Regions from separate parts of the Curtobacterium sp. MCSS17_011 genome, predicted to be linked through region 2. Evidence: predicted binding sites of a transcription regulator. Region 2 holds the regulator's gene; the other holds the start of a gene.
The links. The regulator HspR, encoded in region 2, represses chaperone genes until heat shock. The targets are predictions, from matches to a motif close to AAGTTGAGTCNNNNNGACTCAACTT.

Region 1: the regulator HspR is predicted to act here: its motif matches at 1,751-1,775, upstream of DEJ17_RS10780 (Hsp20/alpha crystallin family protein).

What each region holds. Positions count from the first base shown of each region.
Region 1 is NZ_QKLE01000014.1:13,667-17,070, reverse strand. It holds gene DEJ17_RS10800 (MarR family winged helix-turn-helix transcriptional regulator) at 1-158, opposite strand, end outside; gene DEJ17_RS10795 (hypothetical protein) at 177-359, opposite strand; gene DEJ17_RS10790 (MarR family winged helix-turn-helix transcriptional regulator) at 430-891, opposite strand; gene DEJ17_RS10785 (alpha/beta fold hydrolase) at 942-1,676, shown strand; gene DEJ17_RS10780 (Hsp20/alpha crystallin family protein) at 1,799-2,242, shown strand; gene DEJ17_RS10775 (hypothetical protein) at 2,254-2,580, shown strand; gene DEJ17_RS10770 (manganese catalase family protein) at 2,663-3,404, opposite strand, start outside.
Region 2 is NZ_QKLE01000003.1:176,405-179,808, reverse strand. It holds gene DEJ17_RS03465 (DnaJ C-terminal domain-containing protein) at 1-949, shown strand, start outside; gene DEJ17_RS03460 (heat shock protein transcriptional repressor HspR) at 1,075-1,485, shown strand; gene DEJ17_RS03455 (M60 family metallopeptidase) at 1,567-3,404, shown strand, end outside.

The DNA.
Region 1 (3,404 bases), on a different contig from region 2:
TTCTTCGACAGGCCGCTCTCGATGCGGGCGGATTCGATCTGCTGGTCCTCGGCGTGCTGCAGGCGCAGCAGCGCGTCGACGGCGGTCTTCGCGACCCGGGACTCGGGTTCGCGGGCGTAGAGGTGGACGTGCTCTCGACGGACGACGGTCAACGGCATGGGGTCATGCGCTCCTTGCTAAACGGCAGGCGTGGTGAAGAAGTCCGCGTAGGACGGCTCGGAACGACCGGCGAGCAGCGAGGGGTCCTGGATGCGACGTTCGACGTACGCGTCGATGATCGCCGGGTCGGTGAGACCGACGCGGGTGTGGCTGCCACCGATCCGTGCCGTCCGAGGCATCCCGGAGTACGTGCTGTGCATGTCGTGTCCCGCCCTTCTTGCTTGCCGTGTGTCCCCTGCGGACAGCTGAACTCTTTCACGAAGTGAACGGTCAGTTCAACGAACCATTCGCACTGTGTACGTTTTGCGCGCCGAACGGTTCGGCGGCATCCGTCAGGGCCGTCAGGAGCTGCAGGAGTGCCGCCCGTCGCGGCTCGTCGAGCGGTGCGAACAGGCCGTCGAGCACCCCCTCGGCGATGCGGTGTCCCTCCTCGAGCACCCGCCGACCGTCCTCGGTGACGGTGTGCTCGATGCGGCGGCCCCGGCCGGCGGTCCGGGTGATGAGCCCACGGTCGAGCATCCGGTTCGCGAGGGTGCCGAACGCCTGGTCGCTCTGGAACGTCGCGACGGCGAGGTCGTGCCCCGAGGCACGGGGCATCCGGTCGATCGCACGCAGGGCGTCCCACTGCACGAGCGTCACGCCGAGGTCGCGCAGGGCGGCGTCCATCGTGCGGTGGTTGCGGTACTGCGCCCGCTTGACGGCGTGGCCCAGGGCTTCGAGGTCGGTCAGCATGGTGCTATGGTATCAACACTCGTACATAAACATGTTGATACGGAGCACTCATGACCGACTCCCGCACCCGCACCGCGCTCGTCCTGCACGGCGGCGGCGGCCCCAGGACCGTCGCACCGATCGTCGCGCACCTCGCACCCGCCTTCCACGTCGTCGCCCCCACGCACCCCGGGTGGGACGGCACCCCGTGCCCGGACGGGATCGACTCCGTCCCGGCCCTGGCGGCCGCGTACCTCGAGCAGCTCCTCGCCGCCGGGGAGCAGGACGTCGTGCTCGTGGGGTCGTCGATCGGCGGCTGGATCGCCCTCGAGATGGCCGTGCAGGCAGCTGCCGACGACCGGTTCGCCGCGGTCGTCGGTGCCGTCGTCGACATCGACGGCGTGGGTGCGGTGGTCGAGGGCGAACCGATCGCCGACTTCTTCGCCCTCGATGCCCGCGGGCTGGCCGAGGTCGCCTGGCACGATCCCGAGCGGGGGTACCAGGACCCGGCGTCGGTCACCGAGGAACAACAGGCGGTGCAGCGGTCGAACGGGCAGACCATGGCGGTCGTCGCCGGCCGGTCGATGAGCGACCCGACCCTGCTCGGGCGGCTCGGGGCCGTACGGGTGCCGACGCTCGTGGTCTTCGGTGCGAGCGACGGGGTCGTGACGCCGGCGTACGGTCGCGCGGTGGCGGCGGCCGTGCCGGGTTCGGTGTTCGCCGAGGTCCCGGCCGCTGGGCACCTGCCCCACCTCGAGGCCCCCGCGGCCACGTGGGCGGTCATCGACCCGTTCCTCGGCGGCTGATCGGCGGTCGACGGTTCTCGGCGTCTTCCGAGCGATCTTTTGGCACTCACCAGGGTCGAGTGCTAAAACGGTGGCAGTTGAGTCGAGGGGACTCAACGAGAACCACGAAGGAGTTGATTCCGATGACGATGAACTTCGACCCGTTCCGCGAGCTCGACCGACTCGCGGGTTCACTCCTCGGCACCGCCGCCGGCCCGCGCTCGATGCCGATGGACCTGTACCGCACCGGGGACCACTACGTCCTCGACGTCGACCTGCCCGGCATCGACCCGGGCTCCGTCGACATCGACGTGGACGGCTCCGTCCTGACCATCCGCGCCGAGCGCACCCTGGGCGCGCCCGAGGGCTCGCAGTGGCTCACGCGTGAGCGCCAGCCCGGCACGTTCGTCCGACAGCTCACGCTCGGCGAAGGCCTGGACACCGAGCGCATCACCGCCGGGTACGACAACGGCGTGCTGAGCGTCACGATCCCGGTCAAGGAGTCCGCGAAGCCGCGCAAGATCGCCGTCACCGTCGGTGGCGCGTCGGAGCAGCTCGCGGTCGGTTCCGGCGCCGCCGCCGAGTGAGGAGCTGAGCGATGACGTCCGTCCTGCTGAACGCTGTGGTCGCGGTCCTCGTCGTCACCGCGGCGCTCGCGCTGACGAGCCTGGACCGGCGCACCGCCGTGCTCCTCGGGGCCACCGGCAGCCTGACCGGCACGTTCCTGACCTGGGTCGCCGCGCCCCGGCTCGTCGAGCAGTCGCTCCTGGCGCCCTGGGTCGCGGCGGTCCTCGGCACGGCCCTGCTGATCGCGGGGTGGAGCGCGGTCCGCGCCTACTCGGACATCTTCGAGGCACCACGCGACGAAGAACCCGAGACGGGGGCACTGATGACCGTGGGCGGGTCCGCCCCGTCGGTGCGGTGACCATGTGACGGACGGGAGGCCCGGCGCACGTCGTGCGCCGGGCCTCCCGTCGTTCCGTCGGTCGCGTGGGCGACCGTCGGGACTACTCCTTGTTCAGCTTGTCCTGCACCAGGCCGGCCGTCTTCTCGACGACGTTCGGCAGCTCGGTGGTGCCGTAGAGGCGGACGTCGGGGTGCGTGGGCGGGGGCATCGGGACCGAGGTGGTCGGGCCGTCGTGGTACGAGTACTCGCCCTTGCCGTCGAACGAGGGGCCGCTCGCCCACGGGCCGTTCTTCGCCTCGGCACCGTCGGAGAAGTTGAGGTACTGGTAGTTGACCTCCTGGTTCTCCTTCGACTGCGGGAAGTTGCTCGGCACGGGGAAGCCCTCGACGCCCTTCTCGCGCAGCTCGGCCGCGGCGGTCGCCCACATGTTCTGGTGCATGGTGTCTCGGGCGATGAGGAAGGACAGCAGGTCCCGCACGCCGTGGTCGTCGGTCATGTGGTAGAGCCGGGCGGCCTGCACACGTCCCTGCATCTCGGCGTTCTCGTTCGCCGTGAAGTCGGCGAGCAGGTTGCCGCTGGCGGTGATGTACGAGCCCTGCCAGGGGTTGCCGTTGCTGTCCACCGGACGGGCACCCGCACCGGCGACGATGGCGTGCTGGACGTCCGTGCCGCCGACGATCGCGGCGACCGTGGGGTCGTCCTGCAGCGCGTCCTCGGTGATGCCGAGCGGGGACTTCTCGAGCAGCTGGGCGATCATCGTCGCGAGCATCTCGACGTGGCCCATCTCCTCGGCGCCGATGCCGAACACCATGTCGCGGTACTTGCCGGGGATGTGCATGTTC
Region 2 (3,404 bases):
GGACGCCTCCGACGCGGAGCTCAAGAAGACGTACCGGAAGCTCGCACGGCAGTTCCACCCGGACTCCAACCCGGGTGACGCCGCCGCCGAGAACCGCTTCAAGGAGATCAGCGAGGCCTACTCGGTGCTCTCCGACAAAGAGCAGCGCCAGGAGTACGACCAGGTCCGCGCGATGGGTTCCGGCGCTCGCTTCACAGCGGGCGGCGGGGGCCAGGGCGGATTCGAGGACGTCTTCGGCGGGATGTTCGGGCAGCAGGGCGGTGGCGGACAGCGTGTCCGCTTCGGCCAGGGCGGCCCCGGAGGTGCCGGCGGTTTCGAGGACATCCTCGGCGGGATGTTCGGCGGTGGTGGAGGCTTCGGCCAGACCTCCGGCGGCTACCGCGGCTTCGGTGGTCCGACGAAGGGCCGGGACGTCACGGCGTCGACGACGCTCGACTTCACCACGGCGATCGCCGGCGACACCGTCAAGCTGTCACAGGGCAACGGTCGGCCGGTGAACGTCCGCATCCCCGCGGGCGTGGCCGACGGCCAGAAGATCCGGCTGCGCGGTCGCGGCGAACCGTCGCCCGACGGCGGTGAGGCGGGTGACCTGGTGGTCGCCGTGTCGGTGCGCAAGCACCCGGTCTTCGAGCGCGACGGGCTGAACCTGCGAGTGGACGTCCCCGTGACCTTCGCCGAGGCGGCGCTCGGCGCGACGATCGAGGTCCCGACGCTCGGCGGCTCGCCCGTGAAGCTCAAGGTCGCCCCCGGCACGCCGTCGGGTCGCGTCCTGCGCGTCAAGGGGCGCGGCGTCACGACGAAGAACGGCACGGGCGACCTGCTCGCGACCGTCCAGGTCGCGGTGCCGTCGCACCTGTCGGAGAAGCAGCGCGAGGCCGTCGAGGCACTCGCGGCCGCGCTGCCCGACGAGAACCCCCGCGAGGACCTCCTCGCCAAGGCGCGCGACTAGCGCGCGCGACCACAGCAGTGGACCCAGCCTGGAGGCTCGGCGCGGCTCCGTCAGGAAGCCGCCCCGAGCCTCCAGGCTGGTCTCCACCCCACGCGGACGACGGAAAGGAACACGCCATGACCGACATGGACGAGAACTCGCCCGTCTTCGCGATCGCGGTCGCGGCCGAGCTCGCCGAGATGCACCCGCAGACGCTGCGGCAGTACGACCGGCTCGGCCTGGTCGTGCCGGGCCGTACCCGCGGCGGTTCGCGGCGCTACTCCATGCGTGACGTCGCGCAGCTGCGCGAGATCGCGCGCCTCGGCTCCGAGGGCGTGTCGCTGGAGGGGATCCGGCGGGTGCTCGACCTGGAGAACGAGAACAAGGCGCTGCGTGACCGGGTACGCGAGCTCGAGTCGGCGTTGGCCGACCAGCTCATCAACCGACCCGGGGCGCGGGTGTTCGCCGCCACCGCGAGCGGTGCGGCCATCTCGCTGAAGGCGGGGTCACGTCCGCAGCGGAACACGCAGATCGTGCTCTACCGCGGGCCGCGCTGACTTTTGTCTCGTATGTATTGCATGTAGTATTTCAACATGCGAAAATGGGCTGCACTCTGTTCATCACTGATCGTCGTCGCTGTGGCCAGCGGAACGGGTGCTGTACCCGCCGCGGCAGACGTCCGGCAGGAGGACCGTCGTACGGCGATCGAGCACTCGGCCGACGGGTCGGAGACCGCGGTGCTCGTGCACGGGATCGGCAGTGCGTCCGCCGCTGCCTCTGCTGAGCGCCGTCGGTTCGCGCACAGCGACCTGCAGCCCGCCGGGCGCTTCGTCGAGGCGGGCGAGGTCGTGACGGTCTCGATCCCGCAGGGTGCGCCCACCATGGAGATCGCGATCGGGTTGATCGGCACGTACGCGGCCCACAACGACGGCCGCGACGTCGGATACCGGCGGACCGCGCTCGTCCCCGGCGTCAACGAGGTCACCGCGGTGCACGACGGCATGGTGTCGCTCGTCAGCACGGCGGACGGCGGCTCGGCGAGGGCGACGGTCTCCGGGGGCGAACCCGTACCGACCTGGGTCCGTGGGCAGAGCACCGCTGAGTCCTTCGCCGCGGACCTCGAGCGGTGGGCGGACGCCCCGTTCGTCGAGGTCGTCTCGGACCGCATGTTCGGCGACTTCCAGAAGCCGAAGACGGGCACCCTGATCCCGGCGGACGACCTCGCTGCGCGGACTGCGAACTGGGACCGGGTCGTCGAGCTCACGGACTCGACCTACGGACTGGACGACGACGCGGTCGGTACGTCGCACAAGCATCCGCACCGCATACACATCGTTGCCCCGGACACCGGGGGTGGGTACGCGAACGCCAGCAACGGCCGGATCCTGTTCCACGTCAGTTCCGGTGCGGCCGGGGACCTGTTCCGCGACCCGCTGCACGACCAGTGGGCGCTCTGGCACGAGATCGGGCACACCTACGAGTCGACGATCAACTCCTTCCCGGGGACGGCCGAGACCATCACGAACATCTCGTCGCTCGCGGTGCAGGTCGGGCTTGGTTTCGGGAGCCGGTGGGACGAGACGACCGCGTCGTTCGAGCGGTACTTCGCCTCGGAGGACCGGAACTGGCTCGAGGCGAGCGACCGCGTCCGGCTGCTCGCGTGGGAGCAGCTGCGCCGTGCGTTCGGTGATGCCTTCCTGCCCCGGTTCTTCGCGGCTCTCCGCGCTGAGTCTGCGGTCGTGAACCCGCACGTGCTCACCACCGATGACCGCCACGCGCTCTTCGTGACGACGGCGTCTCGGGTCGCCGATCGGAACCTCGCACCGTTCTACGACGCCCTCGGGTTCCCGATGTCCGACGCGACGCGGTCGGCCATCGGCGAACTGCCGCCGCTCGACCAGCGGATCTGGGACAACGTCGACTCGCGCCACCGTGTCATCGAGTACGTCGTGCCCGGCTACGACCCGCCCGTCGGTGTCATCGACGGTCCGCTCCCGACGGTGCCGGTCGGGCGTCGCCTGGTCGACGCTCCGGCCGTCACGGCGCTCGGCACCGCGAGCGGTCGTGGTTCGGCTGCGGTGGTCGATGCCACCGCGGCGGCTGACGTCGTCGGATCCGACACCGGCCGGCTTGCCGTCCGACTCCGGAGCAGCGACGGCACCGAGGACTCCATCATCGTCACGACCGCTGCCGTCGGTGGTGACGCCGTCGTGGCGCGAGGGCAGGCGAACCGTCCGATCGGTGTGCTGTGGCTGGACGGCCGCGGCACCCTGGGTTGGCGAGCGGCGACGTCCTGGAACGCGCACACATCGTGGTCGGGTCACGCCTACCTGCACATCGAGCAGTACGACCCGGACGGCACCCTCATCACGGCGGGCTCGGTCCACGGCGACGAGACCGGCACGGTGCTCGACCGGGTGTTCGGGGGCACACCGTACCGCGACGGACAGTTCCTGCTGGTGACGCACGCCCAGCC